DNA from 2 places in the Pseudoalteromonas sp. SR43-7 genome. Region 1 is predicted to be linked to the other one. Evidence: riboswitches for the same ligand, from Rfam matches in the RefSeq annotation. Region 1 holds a riboswitch; the other holds the start of a gene.
The links. Region 1 has a riboswitch for cobalamin ahead of H5087_RS14715 (TonB-dependent receptor domain-containing protein). Riboswitches for the same ligand answer to the same signal wherever they lie in the genome.
Positions count from the first base shown of each region.

Region 1 (15,986 bases):
CTGAAGAAGAAGAAGCTGCACCGCTTGCAATCGATGGTGTTGAGGTGGTGCATTTACCGTTCTTCCGTTTGGCTACTAAGTTTGGTGATTTACCAAAAGACACTGACTACTATTTATATTGTGACAGAGGCGTAATGAGCCAACTACAGGCACTTATGCTGCACGAACAGGGCTTCGAAACTGTAAAAGTTTATCGCCCGTAAAGTTAAAAGCTTATATAAGCGTGGTTTATACCACGCTTTTTTTTGCCTGAATTTTGACTAGCAACTCATCGTTGAAAGGCGTTGGAATACTGTGAAGTTTACCTTGTTGGCTAATATAGCCACATATAGCTGATATTTCGGTTTCTCTATTGTGAGCTATATCTTGCTGCATTGATGAGTAATTATTTGCGGTTAATTCCATTATTTTATAAGCGGTATTGAGAGCTTTAATTAATGGAATATTAAGCCCTTGAGCCTTTGCAATATTACACGCTTCAGTGAGTGCATTAAAAATTATTGTATTGTACTTAGGTGCACGTAATTCACCATTTTTTACATTACTTAAAGCGCTTAATGGGTTAATGGCAATATTGACGAGTAGCTTTTCAAAACGAAGCTGCTGAATGTTATTAGTAAACTTTAGGTTGGGTATTACTTTAAAAATATCAGCTATTGGCGCGCTATTTTGAAGTGCAAGCTCATTACAGCCACCAATAACGCTTTGTCCTTCACCTGTGTGTTGCACAATATATTGGTTTGATTTAAAGCCCGCTACGCTTGTCGTTAAAAAGTAGAGTGCTTGATGGGTGTTTAGCTGGTTATTTATCTCATCAACGTTGCCCATTCCATTATGCGAAAGTACAACAGAGCAATGTGTTGGTAAAAATGGCTTTATTTGAGAAAACGCATCAAGCACTTGAAAAGCTTTAACAGTAAATAAAATTACATCAAATTCAGTTGCTTTATCTAACTGATTTAATGAAATGAATTTTGCGTCAATTTTTTTTGATGCACCCTTACCCCTACTGTAAAAGCGGGTGTTTGTTGGGTTTTTACGAGTTAAAACACTGACATTATGCGATGCGCTCAAAAAGTGGCTCAGCAATAAGCCAATAGCGCCATCGCCAACGATTAAAATATTAGCCATGTGGGTTCTTTTTTCGAGGTGTAAAAATTACTCTAAGTAAAAAGTAGCTTGCAGCACCTGCAAAATCAGCAAAAAAATCACCAAGTGATGCTTGCCTATAAGGGAGTGCGTCTTGCATTATTTCTATTGAGGCGCCATAGCCTGCTAATAAGAGTATTTGAGCATATAAAGGAAGCTTAAAAGCCTTGTCCATTATTATGGCTAATATAAAAAAAATCCCAAAATGGGCAACTTTATCAACATGAGGAAATAAATTTACAACGCCACCTTTTATTTCTTTGGCAAATAAAAAGGTGAAAGCCACTATGCTGATTAAAAAAACTGCTTGATAAACACGCCTTGTCACGACAAATCCTAAAATCGCTTAAAAAAGAGGCGCAAGTATATCAAACTAATTTAGTATCGCACCTGAACAAGATGCAGAAAAATGTAAAGATTTATAATTTTAGCGTTATAATTGCCACATAAAATTAAGATTAAATAGTTAGGAGTATACTAATGCCTTCATTTGATATTGTATCTGAAGTAGAAATGAACGAAGCTAAAAATGCGGTTGATAACGCAAACCGTGAACTAGAGACTCGCTTTGATTTTAGAGGCGTTGATGCATCTATTGAGCTAAACGATAAAACAATTAAGCTTAAAGCAGAAGCTGACTCTCAAGTTATGCAGTTGTTCGATATTTTAGCGGGAAAAATTTCAAAGCGCGGTATGGATGTAGCTAGTTTAGAACTTCAAGATATTAGCCGTGCAGGAAAAAATGTATTTCGTAACGTTGGGTTAAAGCAAGGTATCGAAAAAGACATGGCCAAAAAAGTGGTTAAAGCCATTAAAGATTCAAAAGTTAAAGTACAAGCCGCTATTCAAGGCGAAGAGGTACGTGTGACAGGTAAAAAGCGTGACGATCTTCAAGAAGCAATGCAGGTAGTACGCAGTGCCGATTTAGGTCAGCCTTTTCAGTTTAAAAACTTTCGCGACTAATTTATAAACTGTTTTTAATAAAAGTGCTTTAATTTGTCTATATTTGCAGACAGATTAAAGCTACTTAATCTTTTTACAACTTTCCCACTTTATCCTCTCGTAGTTCTGCATGTGTTAATCCTCTTTTTGATATTTAAGCTATTATATTTAATTGAATATAATAAAAATTTCACTGTAGAAGGTATTAAAATGAGACCCCATCAATTATTTCTGTTATTTGTTTTGCTTATATTTACCAAGCCAAGCTTATCAAAGGCAGTTGATATTGATGTATTGGTCGAAGATGGCTACTTTCCGATTATTATTAACGCGCAAAAGAAGCAGGGCTTTGCTCCTGAGTTTATTAATATTTTAAACGACGCACAGGAGGAATTTAATTTTATACTTATTTCTTTACCTGTAAAAAGGCTTACTTTGTCTGTTGAAAAAAATAACTTCGACGTTTTATTTTTAATGGCAATGCAATGGCTGCCAAAAACAACGCAGAAAAACATTGAAAAAACTGAATTTTATACCATCACCAAAAACGAGCTTTATACACTCAAAGAGAATGCGTCAGAGCAAACTTATTTTGACAATCTGGACAAATTAACCAAAGTTGGGGTTTTAGGGTACTCGTATCAATTTGCAGGATTTAATACAAATGCCGAATACTTGAGAGAAGAGCACCAGGTAAGCCTAACAATTGATGAATTCAATGTAGTTAAAATGCTGCTATTGAGGCGCGCTGAAGTCGGGGTTTTAAACAGTATTGCTTATCAGTATTTTAAAAAGCAGAATATCTTAAATATGGATTTACTATTTAAGAGTGACGTACCAGATGCAGTGTATGAAACACATTTTTTGATTAACTCACAATCAAATAAAATATCTAGTCACAAAATGGATGAAATATTAAATTTACCTACTACACAAATGCAACTTCAGAAGCTACTTGATAAGTACGGTATTCCTTCAAGCTATAATAATACAGCACTGAACTGAAATAGCTTTTAGCTATATAGACGTCCATTGACATTTGTAAACAAAATGCTCACAATGACGGCATATTTTCAAGGTGCTTGCTAGCCACTTCATGTAATGATTTTTTTAGCAGGATAATCGGGAAGTTGGTGCGTTTTCATGATGACTACAAGCCCAACACTGCCCCCGCAACGGTAGAGTATTGCATGTTTTTATGTGCTTACTGAGTCCGGAGACCGGCCTTGATGCAATCTTACTTACTTAAATCTTTGCGGTGGGCAAAGGTAGGGGATCTCATGTTAAACAAAACAACTCTAGGCGTTGCAATTTCTGCTGCGCTTTCATTTTCTGTGTCTGGTGCAGAGCAATCAATTGAAAAAATAACCGTTAAAGCTAATAAGTTTGAGCAATCAATTAACGACGTTTTAGCGAGTGTAAATGTTATTGAACGTGCTGAAATAGAAGCTAGTAACGTACGCGATTTACCTACACTTTTAAGCACGCGAGTAGGTTTTCAGGTTAATCCAAACGGTGGTTTTGGTCAAAATACAGGTGTGTCACTTCGTGGTACGGGCTCTGGCGATACGTTGATTTTAATTGACGGTGTACGTACAGGCTCAGCAACACTAGGTCAAAAAGCATTAAATAATGTTCCTCTAAATAGTATTGAACGCATAGAAATTATTAAAGGCTCTCGCGCGGCTGTTTATGGCTCTGATGCACTCGCTGGTGTTATTAATATTATTACGCGTGAGTCAGATAACTTATCCCTAAGCGCTACATTTGGTTCTGACTCTTATCAAAATTATCAAGTTGCAGGCTCTGTAAAATCAGATGATATAACAACAGCATTTAACGCAGGCTTTGAAAAAACAGATAACTTTGATGTACTGCAAGGCGTAGCACCTGATGAAGATGGCTATGAAAATAAAAACCTTGGTTTTAAAGTTAACTACACCGATGCACATTACGGCGACTTTAAGTTATTAGGCCAATACAGTGAAGGCTATGCAGATTACGACAGTCGCTTTAGCCCTGCAGACAGCACGATTGAACGAGATGATTTTAAAAACTATCAACTTTCTGCAGGTTGGAGTAAAAACTACACTAACCAAACGCATAGTATTGATTTAGCGCTTTCAACAGATGATTCAGATAACACTTATGTCGATTTTTCAGTTGGGCCAACAACAAGTACATTTATAACTAAACGCACACAAATTGATTATAACGGCCAGTACCTGTTATCTAATGAACTTAACATTAGTGGTGGTATTAATTGGTACAACGATGATGTGTCGCATAGTTCGCAACTATTTGTTGAAGACAGCCGCGATGTACTTGCTGTGTTTGTAGGTGCTTACTACGATGCAGATAAAGTATTGGCTAATTTAACTGTTCGCCAAGATGATGACGAGCAATTTGGCGATGAAACAACGTATACAGCCGCTGCAGGTTATCATTTATCTGAAGATGCAACATTTCGTATAAGCCAAAGTACTGGCTTTAAAGCTCCTACATTTAACGATTTATATTATCCACTTTATGGTAACCCTGATTTACAACCTGAAAAATCAGTAAACCGTGAGTTAGGTTTGAGTGTAGATTTTGATATAGCGCAAGTTGATATTGCAATATTTAGAAACGATATAGAAGATAAGATTGATTACGATGCAAACTTTGCATTGGCTAATATCGATGAAGCACGTTACGAAGGGGTTGAATTTAGCTTATCTCAGCAGTTTTTTGGTTTTGATAGCAACCTTAACTTTGCTTACTTAAGCGCTGAAGACGAAGAAACGGGCGCAGAGTTGCGTAATGTTGCTAAACGTACTTTTAACTGGGAACTTGCAAAACAGTTTGGTGCTTTTGATGCAAGCTTAGACATGCAATACCGTAGCGACCGACAAGGTGCTGTGACTCGCTTAGGCTCTTATACACTTTGGAACTTAGCGGGTAATTATCAAGTAAATGAACATATTGAAGTTTCGCTTCGTGTAGAAAACTTATTTGATAAAGAATATAACGCTGTTGATTCAAACACTGATTTTACAACGGGTGAAGTGTATTACTACAACACGGCAGAGCGTCGCTTTTTTGCAGGCGCAAGCTACCAGTTTTAACGGTATTTATTAATATTAAAAAGCCCGACTTATGTCGGGCTTTTTAATGTGTAGCTAAGTTTAACTACTAAAATTAGCTAGTCAGCTAAGAACTCTTTAAATACGGTTTCAAACTTGTGTAACTTAGGTGCTATTAAAATACTACAGTAACCCTGCTGTGGGTTTTCGTTATAGTAATCTTGATGATAATGCTCTGCTGGATAATACGTAGTGGCAGGGCTGACTTCTGTCACAATTGGCTCAGCGACATGGCTTTGCAGTTGAGCTATCACTTCGGTGGTTTGCTTAAGTTGAGCTTCATCGTGATAGTAAACCACACTTCTATATTGTGTGCCTATATCGTTACCTTGGCGATTCAATTGTGTTGCATCATGCAGTGTGAAAAACATTGCTAAGAGTGTTTCAAAGCTAACTACAGTCGCGTCAAATTCAATTTTAACAACCTCAGCGTGACCGGTTGTGCCTGAGCATACAGAATCATATGTTGGGTTATTTGTTTCACCGCCGGTGTAGCCAGAGCTTACGGTTAGTACGCCATTTACACGTCTAAATGCAGCATCTATACACCAAAAACAGCCGCCACCAAATGTTGCTACTTGCGTTGTTGAGCTCATAAGTATTCCTAAAATGTATATGGGGTTTAAAGGCGAGCATAAATTGTATGCGCCGCAACAACAAGGTTACGGCGCAATTAAGAGGCTAGATCTCTTCGAAAGGTTTTTCAGCGGCTTGTTTGTCTAATTTTTGCTGTAAAAATTCAGGTGATTGAGTGTTACGTGCAAGTGCATAATATGCAGCAGGTACAACAAAAAGAGTTAGTAGGGTCGATACAATAACCCCAGTAAACACGACTACACCTATCACCATACGGCTTTCAGCGCCCGGACCTGAAGCAAGTACTAAAGGTACCGAACTCATAACCGTAGTCAGCGAGGTCATAATAATAGGGCGCAAACGCTGAGTTGCTGCTTGCAAAATAGCTTCACTAAATTCAACGCCTTTATCGCGCAGTTGGTTAGTAAATTCTACAATCAAAATACCGTTTTTAGCACTTAGCCCTATGAGCATGACAATACCAATTTGGCTGTAAATATTTAAGGTAAGTCCTGTAGCCCAAAGTCCGAACATAGCGCCCATTAAACCAAGTGGTACGGTAAGCATAATGACGAACGGATGCATAAAGCTTTCAAACTGCGCTGCCAGTACTAAAAAGGTAACAGTGAGTGCAAGTATAAATACGTAGGTCATCGCTGATGCGCCTTCGTAATAAAGCTGCGACTCGCCTTTGTAATCTACGGCGCCATCTATATCGTTTTCTTGCGCGGCTACTTCGTTTAAAAAGTTAAGCGCTTGCTCAAGCGTATAACCGTCGGCTAAGTTGGCGCTTAATGTAATTGCGCGCATACGGTTGTATCGGTTTAAGCGCGATGCGGTTGCTTCTTCTTTTAAGCTGATAAGGCTATCAAGTGGGACTAGTTCACCGCTTCGTGATTTAAGGTATATATTTGAAATGTCAGTAGGGTTAGTAAAGTCTTCTTTCGTCCCTTTTAAAATTACATCGTATTCTTCACCGCGGTCAATAAAGGTTGTAACACGGCGCTGGCCAAGCATTGTTTCAAGTGTACGGCCTACATCAGATACTGAAACGCCTAAATCAGCGGCCTTGTTTTTATCTATGCTGACTAAAAACTGCGGGAAGGTTTCTTTATAATCATGATCGATTCTTACTAAACCTGGGTTTTGTTCAGCACGCTTAATTATACGGTCACGCCAATCGGCAAGTTGTGCATAATCATTACCTTGCAATACAAACTCAATAGGGCGAGATGAACCACCACCGCCAATACCACGGCGCATAATGGCAAATGCACGAACATCGGTAACTTCTTGCATTTTACCGCTTATTTCGTCCATTACTTCCCATGTTGAGCGTTTGCGCTTATCCCAATCGGCCATACCAACAATAGCAACACCGCCGCTGCCACCCCAGCCAGGTACTCGAACAAGTACGCGACTTAGCTCACCTGCTTGCGAGTAAGGCATTAAGCGTTCTTCAATTTTAGCCATATTAGCGGCGTTATTTTCGTAACTTGCGCCCTCAGGGCCGCTCATCATAATAAAGAACGTGCCACGGTCTTCTTTTGGCGTTAGCTCAGAGGGAACTTGTAAAAACAACGAGTAACTAACAAAGCCCGCTAATAATAAGCTCACCATTAAGCCCCATTTACGGGTTATGTTAGTGGAGAGCGAATTACGGTAACTTACTTCAATTTTAGTAAACTGGCGGTCCATCCATTGGCTAAATTTATTTGGTTTGTCTGATACTTTAAGTACTTTAGAACACAAGGCTGGTGCGAGAGTCAGCGCTGTAACACTTGAGAAAAATACGGCAGCACTCACCGCCATTGCAAACTCAGTAAATAATGCCCCTATACGGCCATCCATAAATACAAGTGGCACAAACACCGATATTAGTACAAGCGTGGTTGCGACAATGGCAAAACCAACTTCACGCGCACCTCTATATGCAGCTAGTAATGGCGGCTCACCTAGTTCAATACGACGGTGAATGTTTTCAAGCATTACAATGGCATCATCTACTACTAAACCAATAGCCAGTACTAAGGCAAGTAAAGTGAGTAAGTTGATTGAGTAACCCATTGCTAATAAAAACATAAAGCTACCAACAAGTGCGACCGGTACGGTAACCGCAGGAATAAGCGTTGCTCGTATATTGCCTAAAAACAAAAATATAACGAGTACGACTAAACCCATAGAGATGGCAAGTGTGCTGTAAACTTCACTAATTGATTCTTTAATAAATACAGACGAATCGTAGCTGTCTTGAATTGTTGTGCCTTCAGGTAGGTTACGTTTGATTTTTTCAAGTTCGCTGCGTGCGTTGTCTACTACGGTAAGCGTGTTTGCTTTAGCTTGTTTTACAATTCCTAGGCCAATCATGTTGCGCCCGTTACCACGAAATAAGCTTTCGTCATCGGCAGCTTCTAATTTTACGTCGGCAACTTCACCTAAACGCACTAAATAACCTTCTTCACCACGTTTAATAACAAGGTTTTTAAAATCGCGCTGATCTTTATAACTACGTGCAGTACGCACGGTAAAGTCGCGATCTATTGATTCTATTTCGCCGGCAGGTAATTCAACGTTTTCTGTACGCAGTGTATTTTCAATATCGCTTGAGGTAATACCGCGTGCAGCCATTGCTTGGCGGTTTAGCCAAATTTTCATAGCGTATTGGCGCTCACCACCAATACGTACATTAGATACACCATCTACTACGGCTAAGCGGTCAACAATAAAACGCTGCGCGTAATCAGAGAGCTGTAACGAGTCCATTGTTTCGCTGTTTAATACAAACCATGCAATAGGGCTTTCATCACTGTTTGATTTAGACACTTCTGGTGGGCGTACCTGATCGGGTAAACTATCAAGTGCACGTGCTACACGTTCACGTACATCGTTAGATGCAGCATCTATGTCGCGGTTAATATCAAACTCAATGGTAATGTTTGAGCGCCCATTACGGCTCGAAGAGTTAATACTTTTAATACCTTCAATACCGGAAATTCGATTTTCTATTATTTGCGTTATTTTGGTTTCTATAATTTCGGCAGAAGCTCCTGTGTATTCAGTGCTGATATTTACTATTGGCGTTTCAATATCAGGGTACTCACGAAGTGGCAGCATAGTAAATGCAACCAGACCAAAAGTAAGAAGCAGCAAATTAATTACTATGGCAAAAACGGGGCGTTTAACGCTAGTATCAGTAATTTTCACGTATTACCCCTTTACGCTTACTTTACTACCAGAGCGAATTTTTATTAGCCCTTCAGTAACAATTTGCTCGCCATCATTTAAACCTTCATCGATAGCAACCCAGCCATTATTTCTGCCAGCAACATGCACTTCAACCTTATTGGCTACTCCGTCTTGAATTTGAAAAACAAAGTGTTTGTCTTGTAAAGGGATAACCGCTTTTTCTGGCACCATTAAAGCTTGGTTACTGCTTAGCTCAAGTGCTGTATTTAGTAGCATACCTGGGCGAAGTAATCCTGATTTATTAGCAAAACTTGCAGTTACTTCAACACTGCGTGTTACCGAATCAATACGCGAGCTAATATGCGTTACCTTGCCGTTAAATGTCTGCCCTGGGTAGGCATCGTTTTGGGTAAGTACTTTCATACCTATGTTTAATTGTGCTAAATATTTTTCAGGTACTTTAAAGTCAACTTTAATAATACTAATATCATCAAGTGTGGTGATTATTGTTGTGTTGCTTACGTAGGCACCAACTGATATTTCACGCTTACCTAACAGGCCTGAAAATGGCGCGGTAATAGTCATTTCATTTAACTTTGTTTTAGCGCTTTCTAGTTGAGCTTCAGTGGCATCAACACGAGATAATTGTTCTTCAAGTAATGACTTTGCCGTTGATTGCGAGCGTGAAAGTTCGGTAAGGCGTTCTAACTGGCGTTTTTCCTCACGTAAGTTAATACCGAGTTCTTTAACTGCAAGTTGCTCTTGTTGGCTTTGTAACTGTACTAATTTTTGTCCTTTACTGACTAAGTCGCCATCTTTAAAATATATATCTGTGACATAATCGTTTTGCGCACTTTTTATATAAATAGCTTGGTTTGCACGTGCACTACCGATGGCCTCTATCATCACTGCGTTTTCCTCAGAAGTAACAGTATGAGCCGTTACTTGGGTAGACATTTGTGATGAATCGGCTTGTTCGCCGTGGCTAGCGGGTAAATATAAATAAACGCTAAATATTAGAAGTAACGTAATAATAAATGGAAAAAGTGCTTTACCTGATTGTCTTGAGTACATTGATTTCATACCTGAAAATGAATTGTAAGTATTGTACGAAATAAGACCGTGAAAAGACGGTTATGTATCTCATAAATTTGTGCGTTAAGCGTAAAAGTAAATAAGATTTATTCATTGTTCCTATTTTGTTGAGGAAAAAGCGGTAATGTATGAAATTTAAAACTAGCTGTAACTTATGTATAACAACAAGAAAGGTCATAATTTGGGGCATTATTATGTTTGTTTTTTATATGGTGTTTTACCGATATGGATAAATCTGACAATGTCATTAAGTTTCGGGCACAGGGCGCGCGAAACGCAATTGAGGCGATTGTTGTAGGTGCTATAGGCTTAGTCTTTATTATGTTATTTAATTTACTGAGGCCGGGTGAAATTAGCATACTTGAAATATTTTTAGTGAGCTTGTGCCTTGTGGCTATTTTTATTGGATTTTTAAAATCTCAAGAACCATACCATAGCCTTATATTGAGCGAATCTGAGCTCGTTTATTGCCACAAGTACGGAGCTTGGTGTATGCCTCATAGTAACTTTCATCACAGTGGAATACCCAAAGTAGAAGATGGCTTTGACTATTTAGAATTAAATGCGGTTGGCGTTAAGGTAAATGATATAGACGACTTTTTATCAAGCATAGCGCCTAGAATTGCAGGGAAATTATTAATAGAGCAGCGTAATTTATTTATGCAAGTTGTTCAAAAACATTGCAAAAATGGCAATTGCCCATCAGAATGGTTAATAGAAGATACACATTACACATCCCATAAAGGGATAAGCTATACTGGGCTTATAGCCATGTTTGCTAATAGAACTAAGCACCTTCAGCAGCTAACAGGTTACGATTTATTATTGCCTGCCAGCGTGTTAGATAGAGATATTTGGGCATTTAGTGCTAACTTAAATAAGTGGAAGCTCGAGCCTAGTCAGTTTATAGCGTCGCAGCTTAGTAATTAAGCTACGACTGTAGGAAAGAAAAATGAGTCAAGAGAGAGCCTTTTTAAAAAGTGGTCGAAACACCATAATACATAAAGATAAAAAGCATGATTTAGTGATTGTAAACTCTGAAATTCATCCTCGAATTAAAGTAACGCAACATGGTCTGGAGCCATTTAAAGAAGAATTACCTAAAAACCGCCGTGATGCAAAAGAGCGTTATTTAGAAATGGTTTATGTAAGTAGCGCTGATGTATTTGGCGAAGAAAAGCAGTTGCTGTTTATTCAAGCTCTAGACGGGCGTGAATACAAAATAGATTACAGTAAAATCGGTACGAAGTTGTTTGTACGTATTCATCAAGACACATATATGTAGTACTTTAATGGCATCTTTATTGCTAGTGATTACACTATAGTAATTATTTGACATAATAAGGTGCTGCGTATGAAAGCGTTTGCTTTAATCCCCCTCATTTCTTGTAGTTTACTGAGTGCGTGTGGAGGCGGTGGCGGTGATAGCGATAATACAGTTGTTGAAACGTCTGTTAATGCTGGAGCCGATTTACAAATTATCGAAAAATCTGAATTTACCATCACAGCACAAGGTTCCCCCGCTGATGGTACGTTTTCATGGCAACAAGTTAGTGGCCCAAGCATAGAAGGTTTCCCCCTTGAAGGCGCTGAGCAAACACTTACTGCACCTGACGTAAAAACTGATAGTGAAATAATATTAAGAGTGAGCTATCAAAGTACAGGTAGTAGCGCTGTTAGTGACGACATTTCTATTTCAGTGAGCTCTAATAACCAACTACCTCTTGCTGTTGTTACACAAACATCTCCTGAAACACTTCCCTCTGTATACAAAGATACAGTGACTTTGAGTGCCCTAGAGTCGAGCGATCCTGATGATAATGGCCAAATTGATAGTTATTTGTGGCAATTGCTATCGGGTCCTGATTTAGATATTGAGAGTTTTAATGAATCAACTCTTAGTTTTTCTCATCCATTACTTGAAAGTAACGTGAATTTATCTTGGCAGCTAACTGTCACTGATGATGAAGGTGGCGAGGCGAGCACTCAATATTCAATGACACTCAACAAAACAAATGAGTTAGTGGATGCAAATGCAGGCGCTGATCAAAATGTCGAAGAGTTTGAAGAAGTAACGCTTGATGCAACGAATAGCGAAACCGTTACCGATACCTATAAGTGTAAATGGCAACAACTTACCGGTAATACCGAAACATTAAGCAATAGCGACCAATGTACAACGACATTTTTTGCCTCAGATGTTGATACTGAGTCTACATTGAGCTTTGAAGTCACGGTAACCGACTCAAAAGGACGCACAGATACAGACTCCTTATTTGTTGATGTATCAGCTAAAGCACTTGGATTCATCAACGATAGTGGTGTTGGTGAGTGTTATAACAATACTCAACGTATTAATTGTGAAAGTGATGACTTTCCAGCGCAAGATGCAGAGCTTGGACGCGATAGCTATGCAAACCGCTTAGATAAAGTTGGCAAAGGTAATTTAGCGTTTGATTACACTAAACTTAATGAGTTTGCTGATGAGGTTGGTGATGATAGTCCTGACTTTACCTGTATACGCGATAATGTTACTGGGCTTGTATGGGAGGTGAAAAGTGTGGCATCTGGCACGGTACCAAATACTTCGTTACGTGATGGTCAAAATCATTACTTTTGGGATGTAGGGAATACGACTTTTACCGATACCAGTACCGCCAATTCAACGTGTCCGGACAATACAAGTTGTGGAGTACAAAGTTATATAAACGAAGTTAATGATTTAGATTTTTGTGGTGGTACAAACTGGCGATTACCTACTTATACAGAGCTTTTGGGCTTAATTGATTACGGTAAACAAGGGCAAAGTATATTAATTGATGAGGCATTTTTTCCTAATATGCCAAGTGAAAGTGCATTAAGCCATTTACGTTACTGGACCTCTCAAACAGCAGCTGATGGTACCAGTTTATCTCAAGCGTATATCATTGATATGAGTGATGGTAACGACCTTGCTTATCCAAAAGAAAATACTGCTTATGTACGTTTAGTTAGAAGTCGTTAGGAGAAAATAATGAAATTTAAATTACTCTATGCACTAGCAACTATAAGTTTGAGCTTTAATATTGCAGCGGCGCAAACGTGCTACGACGGTGCAGATACCACAACACCGACAGATAGATTTACTATAAATACAGATGGCACAGTGTCTGATAGTGAAACAGGCCTTATGTGGCAACGCTGTAGTTATGGACAAACTTATAATACAGAGACACAACTTTGTGAAGGTTCAACACCTTCTCTTACTTGGCAAGAGGCACTACGCGGTGCTAAAAATGATACAACCGCAGATTACGATGATTGGCAAATGCCTAACATTAAAGAATTGGCGAGTATTTTAGAGCACAGTTGCACAGAGCCGAGTATTAATGAAGACGTATTTTTGGGCACTAAGCTTCAAAACTATTGGTCAAATACATCGGGTGTAAGCACGATGAGCTCAGCGTGGGTTTATCAATTTGATAGTGGGTTGAATAGCTTACATGCTAAAACCAGTAATGTGTATTTACGATTAGTGCGCTACGAAGAGTAAAATGCATACTAAGATTAGACAGACAAAAGTGCAGCCTTAAAACAGCTGCACTTTTTTGTTTTACATAAATTTACGTTATTTCAATAATAAAGCGCTTACAACGTTGTCACTCAGTGCAATTTTTTGCCATTATAGGCCGTGATTTAATTACGAAGGAACATCACGGTGTATTTAAGCTATTTTGGCCTGAACGAAAAACCTTTTTCGATTTCGCCCAACCCTCATTACTTATTTTTAAGTGAACGACATAAAGAAGCCTTAGCACACCTTACCTATGGATTAGGTGAAGACGGTGGTTTTGTATTATTAACAGGTGAAGTAGGTACAGGTAAAACTACAATTACCCGCAGTATGTTAGAGCAGCTTCCTGAAAACACTCAAGTAGCGATGATCCATAACCCAGCGCTTTCAGAGCTGGAGTTATTAGCCAGTATTTGTGATGAGCTCAATATTAGTTACGATGTTCATAATGCGACGCTTAAAAGTCTTACCGATATTATAAAAAAGCATTTAGAGACTAATAATAAATCGGGCGGGCACACTATACTTATTATTGACGAAGCACAATTACTTGCCCCTAACGTGCTTGAGCAATTACGTTTGCTGACAAATATAGAAACCGATCATAAAAAATTATTACAAATAGTATTGGTTGGTCAACCTGAGCTGCAAGATCTTTTGAAGCGCAACGAATTAAGGCAACTTGCCCAGAGGATAACGGCTCGTTACCATTTATTACCACTTACGCAAGGCCAAACAGTCGCTTACATAAAGCATCGGTTACATATTGCAGGGTGTGATAAAGGAATCTTTTCGATGGATGCCATGCAAGCTGTTCATCAATTAACTGGCGGTGTGCCACGATTAATGAACTTGGTCTGTGAGCGTGCTTTAGTTGGGACTTTTGCAAAGCAGCAGTTGATAGTTGATAGCGATATAATAAAAAAATCAGCCCATGAGTCATTACCCATGGATTTTGTAGCACCGGTTAACGAAGCTAACAAAGCAACGTCATTTGTACCCTATAGCCTTGCATTCGCTGCTTTATTTGCCGTAGGCATTGGGCTTTCATTTATTTTATAGTTAGGTAAGTTATGTCTTATTTATTAGATGCGCTAAAGCAGTCGCAGCAATCAGATATGAGTGCTGAACAGTACGACTTACAATCTGAGCAGTTAAAGCAACAGCAAGCACTTAAGCGTTATAGACGATTAGCATTAGTATTTGGTACAAGCTTAGCTGCTTTTATTGCGGTAGCGGGTGGCTTTACCGCCGGAAAGTGGTTTCAAAGTACGACTTTATTAAACGCAGCGGAACCCGCTGTAATTAAGGTGGTGGAAAGCGAAAAATCATCGCCTAACAAAGACGTTAAAGAGGAAGATGCTGAAGCTGAAAAACAGCAAGTAGCTAAGTTGGAGCCTGCTAAAGTAGCTCCAACAAATACTGCAACGATTGAAGGGCAACTTGTGCATGTGCAAACCCCCAATGGTGTACAGCAAATGTTATTAACCCCAAATGGTCAGTATATTCCTATGCCGTCGAGCCAGGTCACGAGCGCAGCAGGTTATAATCAGCAAAACATGCAACAAGTAATGCCTGTTCAAAATTATAATCAGCCAGCGTTTAACCCACAAAGTAATTACAATCCAAATAATGCACAAAACACTGCGGTATTTGGGCAAAATCAAAATACCGCATCGGCTCAACTTGATATGAGTAAATATAAAGTATTGGGTAAGCCAATTAAAGGCAGCACCCAATCTCAACAGACGAGTGACCCTGAGCTTGATGCTGTGCCTACAACTCTTAAAAATGCATTTGCGCAAGCTATACAAGATGTCGAAAAAAACCAAGATTATGAAGTTACTCAAGCGTCAAAAACGTCATCACGTGTTGAGCCTGTTGAGTTATTACCTGATGGTTTGCAATCAATGTTACCTAGTATTAAATATCAAGCGCATATATATTCATCGAGTGCTGATAAACGTTGGATCAAGCTAAATGGCCGAGAATTACACGAAGGAGAAAGCATAGGAGCTCTAACAGTCACAGAAATTACACCTGAGCAAAGTGTGCTAGATTTTGATGGTTATGAGTTTAGCTTAAAAGCTTTGCAAGACTGGCCGCAGTAAGCGCTTAGTTATCATGTTGAGAGCTCGGTAGAATATTGAGCTCTCAATAGTGCTTAGGATAATATTGAATTTTTATAAAAGCGTTCTAAATCAATGTTATATTCTTTAGGTTTAATCGCTGACTCAAGAGTGTCTACAGTTTTTTTATTAGATAAATCAATATCTTTTACTTCGGTGTAGCGGCTATGCTTAGCGCTGTAAAATGTTTTAACGACAGGTTTTAGTGGTGCCCCCGGATTACTCTCGGTG
Region 1 covers NZ_JACJDY010000019.1:81,280-97,265, reverse strand. Annotated here, with positions in the region: gene thiI (tRNA uracil 4-sulfurtransferase ThiI) at 1-203, shown strand, start outside; gene H5087_RS14735 (ketopantoate reductase family protein) at 229-1,131, opposite strand; gene H5087_RS14730 (VanZ family protein) at 1,124-1,477, opposite strand; gene H5087_RS14725 (YajQ family cyclic di-GMP-binding protein) at 1,630-2,112, shown strand; gene H5087_RS14720 (ABC transporter substrate-binding protein) at 2,146-3,096, shown strand; cobalamin riboswitch at 3,151-3,335, shown strand; gene H5087_RS14715 (TonB-dependent receptor domain-containing protein) at 3,372-5,198, shown strand; gene msrA (peptide-methionine (S)-S-oxide reductase MsrA) at 5,276-5,812, opposite strand; gene H5087_RS14705 (efflux RND transporter permease subunit) at 5,898-8,996, opposite strand; gene H5087_RS14700 (efflux RND transporter periplasmic adaptor subunit) at 9,000-10,052, opposite strand; gene H5087_RS14695 (DUF2982 domain-containing protein) at 10,299-11,003, shown strand; gene H5087_RS14690 (hypothetical protein) at 11,026-11,358, shown strand; gene H5087_RS14685 (DUF1566 domain-containing protein) at 11,428-13,077, shown strand; gene H5087_RS14680 (DUF1566 domain-containing protein) at 13,087-13,605, shown strand; gene H5087_RS14675 (ExeA family protein) at 13,771-14,688, shown strand; gene H5087_RS14670 (general secretion pathway protein GspB) at 14,700-15,737, shown strand; gene H5087_RS14665 (HD-GYP domain-containing protein) at 15,791-15,986, opposite strand, start outside.

Region 2 (15,986 bases), on a different contig from region 1:
AATTGATGCTAGCGTGTTTGTCTTTGCTCTTTTAACCCTTAAGTTAACCCAATTGATACTGAAAAAGCTTACACACATTCTTTAGCCGACCTAACTGGCTTAAAAAGGATGATTTATTTAGTTATTGAAATAGATGAGAGCGTTGTTTCAGAGTGTGCGGCAAGGCAGTAAAAAAATCGTTGGGTAAACACTACTTTTACTTGTTAATACTCCCATGGCCAAACGCAACTAATCAGAATTGATATTCAATAAACACAAAACTAGGTATTTAAACTTTTAGCTAATAATCCGTTTATAAAAAAAGCGCATTTTTACTCTGTAAAAATGCGCTGTTGGTAAGTAACTATTTCCCAATGCTTTTGCCTAATGAGTTTTAACTAAATTACTCACTTTGGCTAGAGTCAGCACCGTCGCTACTGTCTTTAGTGGATGACTGCTGGCTTATTTTATCGCTTATCATGGCATCAAGTTTTTCACCCCCTTTAATGCCAAAGTCGAGCGTACGAATTGGGAAAGGAATACTAATATCAGCTTCGTCTAATGCTTGCTTAACGGCAACAACACCTTTGTGGCGTACCGTCATAAAGTCAGGCTCGCCTGGGTATTTAATCCAAAACCACACCAGTAAGTTAATACTGCTGTCGCCAAAACCTTCGGCGTATACGGCGGTTTCGTCTTTGCGTATTACAAAGTCAAATTCGTTAATTTTATCGACTATAACGTCTTTTGCTTTTTCTATGTCGTCACCGTACGAAATGCCCACTGGCACTTCTATGCGCCTAACACCTAAAGTGGTGTAATTTTTGAGTATATTTCTAAATAAGACTTTGTTTGGCACCAGTATTAATTGCCCGTAAAAGCTCTCTATTAGTGTGTTACGTAGGTTTATAGAATGTATTGAACCAAACACATCATCGGTTTCTATTACGTCACCTGTTTTAAATGGCTTACGTACACCCATTGCTATACCTGCAATTAGGTTTTCGGTCATGTCTTGAAACGCAAAACCAATGGCTAAACCCACAATACCCGCACCAGCAAGTAACGAAGTAACAGTGCCTTTTAAGCCAACAAAATCGAGCGCTATAAATAAACCTATGCACAACACAATAACTTTAAATATTGACGCCATTAAATCGGCAATTTGCGTTGAATCGAGAGAGCGGCGCAACACGTTTTTCATCAGCTTGCCAGCAAAGCGCGCCAATATTGAAAATACTATGGCAATTACAATTGCCACTATAAAATTAGGGATATGGCTGATAACAACATCAAACCACCCTCCGAGCTTTTCCTCTATTAGTTTTTCGGCTTCGCCAATTGACGGAATACTGATCATTTTGTTTGCACCTATTTAATTAATAATCTCATTAATATTAGATATAGTTGCAAATATAACGCCAGTATCAAAAAAGCCATGCAATGCATGGCTTTTAAATTGTTTATTTAAGCTTATGAGCTAATTTTGTTCGTCACGCATAAATACCGGCTCAAGCTCTTTAACTGTTGCCTCAGGGCTAAAGTAATAACCCGCCACAGTAAACTCTTTAAGCTGACTTAATTGCGTTACTTTATTTTCGATAATGTAGCGCGCCATCATGCCGCGTGCTTTTTTAGCGTAAAAGCTAATTACCTTGTATTGACCGTTTTTACAGTCTTTAAAGTGTGGGGTTATAATTTGTGCATTTAATGCTTTTTTATCTACCGCTTTAAAGTATTCGTTTGAAGCAAGGTTAACTAAGTATTGCGCGTCTTGTGCTTTTAATACTTCGTTTAGTTTGTTCGCTATTACGCTGCCCCAAAACTCGTATAAGTTTTTGCCACGCGAGTTTTCAAGCTTGGTGCCCATTTCAAGACGGTAAGCTTGCATTAAATCAAGTGGTTTTAATAAGCCGTATAAGCCAGAAAGGATACGTAAATGGTTTTGTGCGTAATCAAGCTCGCTAGCTTTAAGCGTGCTTGCATCTAAACCGCCGTATACATCGCCATTAAAGGCAAGCACTGCTTGTTTAGCATTACTTTGTGTAAACGGCTGCGCCCACTCGCTAAAGCGTGCAGCGTTAAGCCCAGATAGCTTATCGCTAATTTTCATTAAACTGCCAATTTGCGCTGGTGTTAGTTCACGGCATACTTTCATGAGCTCTTCGCTGTGCTCTAGTAATTCAGGCTGAGTGAACTTGTCTGTTGCGGGTGGCGTTTCGTAATCAAGATTTTTTGCAGGTGAAATAACAGTGATCATAGTTAGCTATTGACTTGTAATTTATTTAGTGTCAATTTCAACATTAAATGAAACGAAAAGCACGTTTTGTTTAAATAAATCCTCTCTTAATAACCCATGCATTGCCGTTTTTCTATTGATAAGGACATAAGACCTATCAAGCATTGTCACACTGTTGCAGTATGGATTGTATATATTAAGAGTGATTAGATTTTTCTTTTAACTTGCTTGGAATGAGGAAAGCAAATGACTTCAGCTCTACAAAGGCTAAAACAACATTCATCTATCGTAGCCGACACTGGTGATATTGAAGCTATTAAAAAGCATCAACCAGAAGATGCAACTACAAACCCGTCGCTTTTATTAAAAGCGAGCGAGATTGAAGCATATAAGCCTTACCTAGATAAAGCTTGGAGCTATGCAAAAGAAACCGAGCAAGAGCCAGCTAAACAACTTGAACTGGCATGTGATTACTTTGCCGTGTTACTTGGTAAAGAAATTAGTGAGATTGTACCTGGTTATATTTCTACTGAGGTAGATGCACGCCTTTCGTTTAATACGCAAGCGACTATTGATAAAGCACATACTCTACTTAGCCTTTACGAAAAAGAAGGTGTAAGCAAAGATAAAATTTTAATCAAAGTAGCGTCTACATGGGAAGGTATTAAAGCCGCTGAGCAGCTAGAAAAAGAAGGGACTAAATGTAACCTTACTTTATTATTTAGCGATGCCCAAGCTCGCGCGTGTGCCGATGCAAACGTATTTCTAATTTCGCCATTTGTTGGTCGTATTTTAGATTGGCATGTTGCTAACGGTATGGAAAAACCAACCGATCCGCTACAAGATCCAGGTGTTCAGTCTGTACGCAGCATTTTTGAATTTTACAAACGCCATGATTACAAAACAGTTGTGATGGGTGCAAGTTTCCGTAATACAGGCGAAATTATTGCTCTTACTGGTTGTGACAAGCTAACTATTAGCCCTAATCTTTTAGAAGATTTAGGTAACCTTGAAGGCGCACAGGAATACTTGCTAGAAACAGATATTCTTAAAGAGCCAAAACCAGAGCCACTTACAGAAGCGCAGTTCCGTTGGTTACATAACCAAGATGCTATGGCTACTGAAAAACTAGCTGAAGGTATTCGCTCTTTTGCTGATGCACAAGAACAACTAGAGGCGCGCTTTAAAGCAATGTAATTTGCTATAATCGTGTTTTAAAAACGTCGCAATAGCGGCGTTTTTTTATGCCTAAAATAGGCTACTTCTCTATTTAACCTTCATATAACCTTCGTATAAACCTTCATCAATTAATCACACTTATGTAACATAACTGTCACTTTTTTATTCTATTTTAACTAGGCCTGTGGTATAGGTATTCTTGAGGTCAATAAAATCAATAGGAGAAGTTCATGGATAGCCTAAACGATATATTAGAGATATTAGAAGGACCAGATACAACAAGGAAAACCTCTCAGAAAAATAAAAAAAGAAAATGGCGTGAAATAGAAGCAATAAAAGACAAACAGCGCCTACGTAAAGAACTACAAGAACTAGACTACTTTACAGACAGTATTGCAATTGAAGAGCTCGATTTTTAATTCAATACGCCCCAACTAAACAAAAAGGCTTCCGATATGGAAGCCTTTTTTAATGCGCTGAAAATAGCTGCATGAGATAAATTTATTATTCAGAGCCCAGGTTATTTACACCTGCCAGTTAATCGGTTTTTCATCTTGGGCTTGTAATAGCTCATTCGTTTTTGAAAAATGCTGACAGCCAAAAAAGCCTCTATGCGCCGAAAGCGGCGATGGGTGCGGCCCTTTTAAAACATGATGGCGAGCGCTATCTATGCCTTTACCTTTTTTTTGTGCATGTGCACCCCATAAAATAAATACCACACCTTCGCAGTGTTTATTAATATGCGCTATTACATTATCGGTAAATTGCTCCCATCCTAAATACTTATGAGAATGCGCTTGCCCTTGCTCAACGGTCAATACTGTATTGAGTAAAAACACGCCCTGATCTGCCCAGCTTTGCAGGTACCCATGCTCAGGAATAATAAACCCGCTGATGTCGACAGCTAACTCTTTGTACATATTTTTAAGCGACGGCGGCAGCTTTTTTACATCAGGCAATACCGAAAAACACAAGCCATGCGCTTGCCCTTCGCCGTGGTATGGGTCTTGTCCTAAAATTACAACGCGGATGTCATTTAGTGCTGTGGCATCAAAAGCACTAAATACTTGAGGTTCAGGCGGATAAACAGCAACACCTTCATTGCGGCGATTAGCCACATACTCTAACGTTTCCTGCATGTAAGGTTGCTGTAATTCACTTTCTAAAAATGTAGCCCAATCGCTCATTGTGTACTCTTAATCTGTTTACGTGATGCATCTATTTTATCACACATGTCCGCGAGTCCATCTAGCATGCGCGGAGTAAAACGATGTAATAAATCGGCATTTACGCTAATAAATTGATCATTTTTAACGGCGGGCACTTCTGGCCACTTTTGCCAATTAACAACCGGCTGTGGTGTTTTTGATTTTTCATCAGGGATAATAATAACTTGTGGCTTAGTAACAATGACATTTTCGATACTAATTTGTGGGTAATCTGTAACGCTCTGTGCAAATACATTACTTACATGGCATGTTTCAATCAGTTGGCTTATCCATGTATTTTTACTTACTGTCATCATGGGCTCAGCCCATAACTGATAAAACCCGGTAATATTTTTTTTATCTTGCTGGCTTTTAACAATACCATTTAGCTTATGTTTAAATGCGCTTGCCGCTTGCTGGCTTTGCTTAATGTTCCCTGTAAATTCACCAAAAGTAAGTAACTCGTCGGCTACACCAGCGATTGTGGTCGGGTTACTTAAATATACTTTTATGCCCAGGCGCTCTATTTGGGCTAAATCTTCGCTTTGATTTCCGCTTTTCCACGCAATTACTAAGTCGGGTTTAAGCGCCAATACTTTTTCAAGCGAGATGCCGTAATAACCCCCTATGCGCTCAATACTTTGGGCTTCACTTGGGTAGTCGGCGTAATCAACCGTGCCCACAATATTATCGCCCGCCCCTATGGCAAATAGGTTTTCGACTATATGTGGTGCAAGCGCGATTATTCGCAGTTTTTTAGAATCATTAACCTGCTCTGCAAGTGCACTGCCCGATACACTTAAAAGCAGCACCCCAATAAAAAACGCTTTAAACATTAGTAATCAAACCCTTCGAGCGCTTTTATGCCAGAGTCGAATGCGTGTTTTACATTACGCACTTCGCTTACTGTGTCGGCAAGGTCGGTTAAAGTACGGTGTGCTGCACGCCCTGTGATAATAACCGACTGCATTGGTGGGCGGTTATTAAGGGCTGTTACTACTTCATCTAAATCAACATAGCCGTAGGTCACCATATACGTAAGCTCATCGAGTAATACTAAATCAATACTGCTATCAGCAAGCATGCGTTTTGACTCTTGCCATGTTGCTTGGGCGGCTGCGGTATCGGCTTCTTTATTTTGCGTATCCCAGGTAAAACCGGTGTTCATTACAACAAACTCAACGCCTGCACCTTGTAATAAATTACGCTCGCCACATTCCCATGTACCTTTAATATATTGGCAAACGGCTGCTTTTTTACCATGCCCTACGCAGCGTGCTACAACGCCAAAACCCGAGGTTGATTTACCTTTACCATTGCCGGTAATTACCTGAAAAATACCTTTTACATCTTGTGCTGCAGCAACGCGCGCATCCACTTGTTCTTTTACTTTTTGTTGGCGCTGCTTGTGCTTATCATTGTTTTGTTCAGTCATTATTGTGCCCTTCATAAATCGAGATAATTTGCTGTATATTTAAATGCGTTTCGCACATGGTTGCTAATCGTTCTAACTGCTGCTCGCGGTGAGCGGCAATACTAATTGGGCTAATTGAGGCGCTTGGTTTTACCCACTTTAAAATTTGCGATGTAGCATCGGCTTCATCAAACAAACCATGTAAATAGGTGCCCGCAATGGCGTTATCATCGCTAATAAAGCCATCGAACATAAAACCATGTGGGTGGTTTTCATCAAAGGTTAAAAATGGCTTATTAAGCGCTGCACCTTGGCTAATCCCTGCATGTATTTCGTAACCACTACAGGGTGTTGATTGGTTATTTAAAAGCAGTGTAGCGGTTATTTTAGTTAATACTTTTTGTGCTGTCAGCGTGGTTTCAAAATCGCACAAAGCAAGCCCATTCACTTGTTTTAATGACGATTCAATACCATCGGGATCGTTGATTGTATTGCCCAGCATTTGCATGCCGCCACAAATGCCAAGTACTTTGCCACCATAGCGTAAGTGGCGCTTAATTTGAGTCTCCCAGCCTTCATTTTTCAAAAAATTTAAATCGCCTAGCACATTTTTACTGCCTGGAAGAATTATCAGATCAACGTCTGGGATCGTTTGCGTATGGCGCACGTAATTTATATTAATGTTTGGGTGCAAACGCAGTGCGTCAAAATCGGTGTGGTTACTAATGTGGGGAACAAGTAGCACTGCAATATTAATTGTGGCGTTGGTTACATTATTATCAATTGCGACGGCGTCTTCGGCATCAAGCGCAAGGTCGTGCAAATAAGGTAATACGCCAAGCACGGGTTTGTTTGTGTATTCTTCAAGCCAATCTAGCCCGCCTTGCAGTAAACCTATATCGCCTCTAAAGCGGTTTATAACAAAGCCTTTTACGCGCGCCTGTTCTGACTCGCTTAACAACGCAAGCGTACCTACCAAATGTGCAAACACACCACCTTTATCAATATCAGCAATTATAATTACTGGGCAATCTACCTCTTCGGCGTAACCCATATTGGCAATATCGTTTTCACGCAGATTTATTTCAGCAGGGCTCCCAGCCCCTTCAACAAGGAGTAATTCAAAGCGTTTAGCTAAGCGGTTATGTGAAGTAATTACTGCATCCATCGCCACTTTTTTATAGTCGTGATATTTGCCCGCTTCCATATTACTAATGGCTCTTCCGTGAATAATCACTTGTGCGCCCGTGTCGCTATTAGGCTTAAGTAATATAGGATTAAAGTCTATTTCGGGCTCTACTTTAGCTGCTATTGCTTGCAAAGCTTGCGCACGACCAATTTCGCCGCCATCTTTTGTTACTGCGCTATTAAGTGCCATATTTTGTGGTTTAAAAGGCGCAACCTTTACCCCTCGCTTAGCAAATACCCTGCAAAGGGCTGCAACTAAAGTGCTTTTACCTGCGTCGGAAGTAGTGCCTTGCACCATTAAGGTTTTCATGGAATTACACCCTTCGCTTTCTAAAAAACAATAAACTTAAAAAGAACACACTACCAATAGCAGCAGTAATAACACCTACGGGCAATTCTTGGTTTTTTAGCAAAGAGCGCGAAAGTACATCAACCCACACCATAAATGTACCGCCCACTAAGCTGGTTACCAGTAAGCCAGCGATGGTGCCTTGGGATATAAAAAAGCGCACAATATGCGGCACCATTAATCCGACAAACCCAATACCACCACACATAGCCACCAGCACAGCGGTAATTAACGAGCTCAAAACCAGCATGAGTATTCTAAAGCGCTGAACCCTAACACCTAATGTAATTGCGCTTTCATCGCCCAGTAACATAGCATTGAGTTGCCTTCTAAAGCTCAGCATTACAAACGTACACAATGTAATTACCAACAAAGGCAACCAAAGCGTAGCCCACTGCGCACGAGCAAAGCTGCCCAGTGTCCAAAATAAAATAGCGGCTACCGCCTGAGGGTCGCTCCAATAAAGCAACAAGCTGGTAAATGCACTAAATAAAAACGATAGAGCGACGCCTGCTAATAACATTGATTCTACCTGTGCACTTTGCTGCCTACCTGCAATAAGTATTAATAAACTCATGGCGAGTAAGCTACCCAGCAATGCTGCTGCCGATAACATAAAACCTGCGCTAATGCCTGCTAATGCCATAAGTAACACCACCCCAAATGAAGCACCCGACGATATACCAAATAAGTAAGGATCGGCTAAAGGGTTACGCGTTACTGTTTGTAAAATAAGCCCCGCAATTGCTAAGCCAGAGCCGGCTAAAAAGGCGAGTAATGTGCGTGGCATTCTTAGCTCGTAAATAATACGCGAATTAAAAGACGCCTCATTTGAGAGTAAAAAGCTATTAAATACATCTTGAAGTGAGGTCTCTGCTGCGCCAAAACTAAGTGCTGCAAATAAGCTAAATAAAGCAGCTGCAGCACTGATAAATAGCGCAAGTGATTGGCGAGTATTAACTGCGCTCATATTATTCGTAACCATAAAAGTAAGTGATATGAGGGATGCTATTTCCCGACTCCGATATTTGCGGGTGGTTATTTACTTGAGCGCAGACACCAAAAACATCGCCTAGCATGTTTTCGGTTAATACCTCACTTGGCGTGCCTGTATGTGTAATTTCACCATTTTTAATAACCACTAGTTCATCGCACATTGCAGAAGCTAAGTTTAAATCGTGAAACGATGCATACACCGTTACACCCAACGATTTAGCAAGCTCCATTACCTGTATTTGGTATTTAACATCTAAATGGCTAGTTGGTTCGTCCATTATTAACAGTTGAGGTTGCTGGACTATGGCGCGGGCTATCAAGGCACGTTGCTTTTCACCGCCTGAGAGCGATTCAAAGCTTTGATTACTATGTTCTACCAACCCTACAGTGTTAATAGCCTGGATGATTTTTTGTTTATCAATGTTAGTTATTGAGCTAAATAGCGATTTATGAGGCGTTAGCCCAAGCGCAATAACGTCAAATACGCTTAAGTTAAATTGCGACGGGGTTTCTTGTAAAACAACCGCTACTTTTTTTGCGTACTCATCGCTTTTTAGCTGCCAAATATCGGTGTTGTTAAACTCTACAACGCCATCACTGGGTTTATTAAAACGATATAAACAACGCAATAAGCTCGATTTACCTGCGCCATTAGGTCCAATTAAACCAACAAATTTACCTGTGGTTATTTTAAGGTTTATTTTTTTGAGGATCGTTTTATTGCCAATACCCCACGATACGTTTTTAACGTTTAGTAATGGTATATTTAATGGTGTTTGAGTGTGCAATAGTCAGTCCTAGATAGGGTTAAACTCACTAAAAATGCGATAAAAATACTAATGCACTACAAGAAAAAATGAGTAAACCCGCTCGTTAAAAGAATTCATACCAATTGCATTAAATTAGTGATTTATTATAGCGACAAATAAATAGCTTAATAACAAGGCGGAAATTATGACATATACTTGTTCTATATGAATAATTTTTAACGAAGTTAGTAAGTTATTTAATTCGCTAGAAAGATCATGTTTTTAATAAAATTGGTATTATACCATTTGTATCTGACTTACAGCTCAGCTGCTTACAGTTGCGGGAACAGTCGAGGACTCGCACCTCATTCCAAATGAAGCTCTATTATGGGCGGCTAAGTAAATAATTTAAAGCAAAAAAAACCGCACTCAAAAGAGCGCGGTTAAAAAGGGAGTGTTTTAACTAATTTAGCGAATAGTTAAAACTTGTATTCCATACCTAAGCCTACGTAGTCTTGGTCAACGTTGTTGTCCATGTCGAAGCTTGAGTAAAAGCCAAATACTTTAATGTTTTTATTTAATTTGTGATCAAGACCAACTGATATTGCTGACTTATCGTCGCTGTCGTCAAAGTCCATGTCTTGGTATTGTACTTTAAATGTGTTGTTACCCATGCTGTAAGCTGCATTTAATAGATAACCATCCGCTTCTGCGCTGCCGTCAACTTTTTCTTGTGTTTGGTACATTGCACCTAACTTAAAGTTTTCAACTTTACCTTGGATTGACGCGCGTACTACATCGTAGCCATTTACTTCACTATCGGCTGCGATAGAGGCATATACTGCGCTCTTTTTAAGTGCAACGTCGCCGTAAGTAACCGCCATTGAGTAACCGTTATCAGCGTCTATATCATCTTCAGCTACAAAAGTAGCAAGTACTTTAAAACCCTCGTATGAGTTTGATGAATAACTAACAGTATTCCCTAAACGGTTTTCACCTTTAAATACATTTTTAATATCGCCTTCAAGGTCGTTAAACAAGTCTAACTTACCTTGAGATTGTTTAAGCGCAGTATCGTTACGACCAATAACCACTTGGCCAAACGCACCTTTTAAACCAACGTATTGGTTACGCGCAGAAATATTGTCGTCGTTATCGCCTTTTGAATCAGCATCAGACACATCAACTTGAAACTCAAACTTATATACCGCTTCTAAACTATCATTTATTTTTTCAGAACCTTTAACACCAAGACGAGATGCATTACTTTTTATCTCAGTAAAAGACCCTTCGCCGTCATCAGATGATTGCACTGTTACATTTGCTTTACCGTAAATGTCTACATCGGCAAGTGCATTGAAAGATAAACCACTTAATAGTGCTAAGCATAAGCTCGATTTTACAAATTTCATGTTATTTCCTTGGATAATCACAAAAGACTAATTTTTAAAACTGCTGCATTTTGTCACCGCTAAATGACAGTAATATTACAATGGAAATATTACTGTCTTTTTTTATTAATAAAAATGCATTAAATGTGAAATCAAAATAACATGAAAGCCTAATAAACGGCCGAACTTACTTACTTTTCTTTAATGACAAGCTTGGGGTCATTTGCGATAGTAAATTAACTAAGGTTTCTATTAACTCTTTTTGCTCGTTGTCTCTGTGATACGCTATAAACACGTCTCGCGAGGTATTTTCTACATCTTTAACATGAAACAGTTCACCTTTTTCTAAATGCCCTTCTACCAATACTTGAGGTATAAATGCACTGCCGCCACATTGCAGTATTAAATCAAGTGCAATACGTCCTGTGCTGGTTCTAAAATAAGGCGGTGTTTTACCGGTAAACTGACGCGCATGCCAAAGTGAGAAAGTAGTTCCCCAATCAACATATACATACTGATTATCAAAAAAGTTTTCGTTCGTTGCAGTGTCGTATCCGCTTACGGGAATGATTGGCAACTCACAGATTCGCTCTACCACTAGCTCGTCTACTTTTGGTGGATCAAACAATATTGCCAAATCAAGCGTGCGTTCTAATAACAGCCGAGTGCTTTCTTGTTGTGCTTTAACTTCTGCGACTAATGACACGCCCGGCATCGCCGATACAATATTTGTTATACCAAACTGTAAAAAAGCATCCCAAATATTAGGCGTTCCTGCTAAGCTAATTTGCTTATGCATATTATCGGCAAGCGCAACATCCACTTTGGCGCGTTGCATGCCCGTAATAATCATTTGTGCATGGGGTAATAAGCGCTCGCCAGGTGCTGTAAGTTGAATGTTATTACGCTGGCGAATAAACAAATTAACACCAAGCCCTTGCTCTAATTGGCGAATTCTAAAGCTCACTGCAGACTGCGTAATATAAAGGTTTTCGGCCGCTTTACCAAAGTGACGCGTACGCACTACCTCAACGAATGTTTTTAATAAATCGATATCCAATTTTTTATCCTCACGATAAAAATAATTTGTTTAATAAATTGCCAAACTTGCATCATACTCCAGCTAATTACTAAGGTATGAGGATAAAGCTATGAGCAATAACATTTCATTACTACGCCAAGCATTTGTTAGCCAACGTCAATTTTATGATGATCAAAACTTTCCACGAGGCTTTAGCCGCAGCGGAAACTTCACCTTATTAGAAGCCAGCATACTTGAACAACACGGAGTTGTTTTAAAAGGCTTATACAGTAAAACAATTGAGCCGCAAAACGAACACCAAGAACAGTTTGTAGCAGTCGTAACTGGCTCACAAGAACCTACCAACCCAATCGAACGAGCTTGGGTAAAATACTTAAAACTAACGACCTGCAAAACTAAGTTTCATACTTTATTTGGCCGTTCAAAAATGTCGAGCCCGGCGCCGATTAGCCAAGAGTATTATTCAGAAGCGGATAATCTGTAAGTATTTAAGTTATTTGCTTTTTTGCGTTTTAACAGTTACAACTTGTATAAGCAAATATTTTTGCAAAATATATATAGGGTTGTTCCGTGACGCGAAAAATACTAATAGTTGAAGATACACCTGCCATGGCGCGAGTGCAAAAGCACATCGCGCTTAAGGCTGGTTATGAAGTTGATATAGCTGAGTCATTAGCGCAAACAAAAGAGCTTATAAGTAAAAATAGCTATTTTTGCGCTGTAGTTGACTTCATATTACCTGATGCCCCATTAGGTGAGGCAATACCTTGTACTATTAATGCAGACATTCCAACTATTGTAATGACGGGCAATATTGATAAAAAAACTCGCGACACTGTAGAAAAATACCCAATCATCGATTACATCATTAAAGAAAATAAACAAGCTTATCAGTACCTCGAAAAACAGTTACAGCGCCTGCCTCGCAACGAAAATGTAAAAGTACTCGTTGTTGACGACTCTAAATCGACCCGACGATACATTTGTAGTTTATTAGTGCGCCATAAGTATCAAATTATTGAAGCACAAGACGGACAAGAAGCGTTAAACCTGCTTGAAGCTTCACCTGATATTTCAGTTATTATTACTGATAATGAAATGCCCAATATGAATGGCGATGAACTATGTAGCGAGATTCGCCGCTTATATAGCAATGATGAAAAAGCTATTATTGGTATCTCGGGTTCTGACTCTGTAGGGCTTTCTAGTTTATTTTTAAAAAATGGCGCAAACGATTATTTGCACAAACCTTTTAATAGCGAAGAGTTTTACTGCAGGCTTAGTCAAAACGTCGATATGTTAGACCTTATAGCCACCATAAGGCGACAAGCCAACACGGATTATTTAACTAATTTACCAAATCGTCGTTACTTTTTTGAAGAAGCTGAAAAATCATTAAAGCAAATAAAACATACTAAAGGTGACGGTGCTTTAGCTATGCTTGATATTGATCACTTTAAATCAATTAACGATACATACGGACACGATGTTGGCGACGAAGTATTAAAAGGGCTCTCTATTTGCTTCAGTAAATACTTTAAAAAGCACTTAGTAGCGCGCTTAGGCGGTGAAGAGTTTGCAGTTTATTTTATAGATGCAGATAAACAAGAAGCCCTTAAACGCCTTGAAGGCTTTAGGTATTTTATAGAAATGAATAGCCAAGAGTTTAGTAAAGCTAAAATAAAATTCACCATTTCTATTGGCTTTGCAAACGGGCCTGTTTATCAAATTGATGAACTTTTAAAACAGGCCGACTTAAAGCTTTACGACGCTAAAGAATCTGGTCGTAATAAAATAGTTAGTTAACCATTTTATTAGTTAATTATACTTCTGCGGCTGTAATAGCCGCTTTTTTACGTTTGCGTGATTGATGGTAAGAGTCCCAACTAAAAATAGCCAGTGCACTCCAAATACATGCAAATGTTACTACACGCTCTGCATCAAACACTTCACCATAAAACACCACAGCTAGTATAAACATTAAGCTTGGCCCAATGTATTGAAAAAAGCCAAGTGTAGTATATTGCAAACGCTTAGCTGCACCGGTAAAACACAGCAGTGGTAATGTAGTTACAATACCTGCACTAATCAGTAGTACATTAGTATGCCAATCATTAGCTGGCAGGCTTGATGTTGCTGTAGGCACCATTAACCACCAATAAATAAGTGCGACAGGCAGTAATATAAGTGCTTCGAGTAAAATGCCAGGCAAGGCTTCAACCGGTAACTTTTTACGTAATAAACCATAAAGTGCAAATGATATAGCCAGTGAAAAGGCAACTACCGGAAACGAGCCAAAACTAATTAGCTGCAGCACTACACCGCTAAAGGCAAGGGCTACTGCTACGCCTTGGAACTTACGCAGGCGTTCGCCTAAAAAAAGCATACCCAGTAATACATTTAAAAGAGGATTTATGTAATAGCCCAAGCTTGCATCAAGCATGTGGTTATTATTTATAGCCCATATAAATAAACCCCAATTAAACCCAAGCAGTGCAGAGGTGATAACAAGCATAAGCAAAAGCTTAGGTTGAACGATAATGCGTTTAATTTTACCCCAATACCGTAAAACACTTACTACCAATACTAAAAACACAACCGACCAAATAACCCGATGCATTAAAATTTCAAAAGCAGAAACATGCTGAATCAACTTAAAGTATATTGGCGCAAGGCCCCACATTAAAAAAGCAAGACAAGCAAAAATAGCACCTTTACGCTGCTCAGTATCAATCGACATAATACACACTTAGTGATTTAAAAGGCCGCTAGTTTACTTGCCATACGCGTTTTATCCAACTAAATACGTGCCGGTTCCAAAAGCAATTTGAACAGACTGTTCGTTATGTAATTCCATTCTGCATACACATACTTTATTACCTGAACGAATAAGTGTTGCGCTGGCAGTAAAGCTCTCTCCTTTACCAGGGCGCAAATAATCAGTACGTAAGTCGATAGTCCCAAGCGTGGCTAATTTTGTTTGCACGCTTGTAATATCTAAATCGGTGAGTTTATCAATTACACTTGCTGCAGCGAGCATACCGCCTACATTATCAAGTACGGCTGAAATAACACCACCATGGAGTATTTTTTGCGCAGGATTACCAATGAGTACATCCTGCCACGGGAACGTAATTTTGGCCTGTTCAGGGCTTAACGACTCAACCGATATTTTTAAAAACTGGTTAAACGGCATGCCATTCACAAATAACGCACCTACTTGTTCAATTAACATTTCTTTATTCATTATTATTCTCTATGTCAAAACAGGTAAGATGAGTAAAACATACATAGTGTAAAACTACGAGACTCCACTTAAATAATTTATCAAGTAACTCAGCTAAAGACATCTCACTAAAAAACCACTAAAATACCCGCCAATGAATACATCAACTCCACCTTCTAGCACCCTTGTGCGTAAACCCGAAACTGTCCTCAAACAAGTGTTTGGCTACAGTGAATTTCGCGACGGTCAAAAAGCAGTTATTGATGCCGCTATTAACGGCCAAGATTCGCTTGTATTACTTCCTACTGGCGGCGGAAAATCGGTGTGCTACCAAATCCCTGCTTTAGTACTCGAAGGCGTAACTATTGTTATATCTCCGCTTATATCGCTAATGCAAGATCAGGTAACGCAACTGCAAGCTCTTGGGGTAAAAGCCGCTTACGTTAATAACAGCTTAGCACGAGAAGAACAGCAATTGGTGTATCAACAGCTTCATCAGGGGCAAATTAAGCTCTTATATGTGGCGCCTGAAAAAGTATTACAACACGAATTTTTAGAGCGTTTATCGCATTTAAATGTGAGTTTATTTGCCATTGACGAAGCGCACTGTGTGTCGCATTGGGGTCATGACTTTAGACCTCATTACTTTCGCTTAAACGAATTAAAGCAACGTTTTGCACATGTCCCAATGATGGCATTAACCGCCACCGCCGATAAAGCCACACGGTTTGATATAGTTGAGCAATTAAAACTACAACAGCCTTATATTCATACTGGCAGCTTTGATCGCCCCAATATTCGTTACACCATAGAAGAAAAATTTAAACCTATGGTGCAATTGCTTCGCTACCTAAAGGAGCAAAAAAGCCAAAGCGGTATTATTTATTGCACCAGCCGTAAACGCGTAGACGACATTGCTGAAAAGCTTGCAGATGCAGGACTAAACGCTGCCGCTTATCATGCTGGTATGAGTAACGAGCAACGTCAATTTGTACAAACCGGGTTTGCCCGTGACGATATACAAAT
Region 2 covers NZ_JACJDY010000006.1:21,612-37,597, reverse strand. Annotated here, with positions in the region: gene H5087_RS06375 (mechanosensitive ion channel family protein) at 383-1,339, opposite strand; gene yaaA (peroxide stress protein YaaA) at 1,460-2,239, opposite strand; gene tal (transaldolase) at 2,465-3,415, shown strand; gene H5087_RS06360 (DUF3545 family protein) at 3,628-3,816, shown strand; gene ung (uracil-DNA glycosylase) at 3,922-4,584, opposite strand; gene H5087_RS06350 (cobalamin-binding protein) at 4,581-5,441, opposite strand; gene cobO (cob(I)yrinic acid a,c-diamide adenosyltransferase) at 5,441-6,040, opposite strand; gene H5087_RS06340 (cobyric acid synthase) at 6,033-7,517, opposite strand; gene H5087_RS06335 (iron ABC transporter permease) at 7,522-8,526, opposite strand; gene H5087_RS06330 (ABC transporter ATP-binding protein) at 8,528-9,340, opposite strand; cobalamin riboswitch at 9,587-9,719, opposite strand; gene H5087_RS06325 (porin) at 9,781-10,713, opposite strand; gene H5087_RS06320 (LysR family transcriptional regulator) at 10,880-11,752, opposite strand; gene H5087_RS06315 (DUF413 domain-containing protein) at 11,844-12,218, shown strand; gene H5087_RS06310 (response regulator) at 12,305-13,540, shown strand; gene rarD (EamA family transporter RarD) at 13,557-14,474, opposite strand; gene H5087_RS06300 (thioesterase family protein) at 14,526-14,981, opposite strand; gene recQ (DNA helicase RecQ) at 15,115-15,986, shown strand, end outside.
Region 2: it holds a riboswitch for cobalamin, as region 1 does, so the genes downstream of both, H5087_RS06330 (ABC transporter ATP-binding protein) here and H5087_RS14715 (TonB-dependent receptor domain-containing protein) in region 1, are expected to answer to the same signal.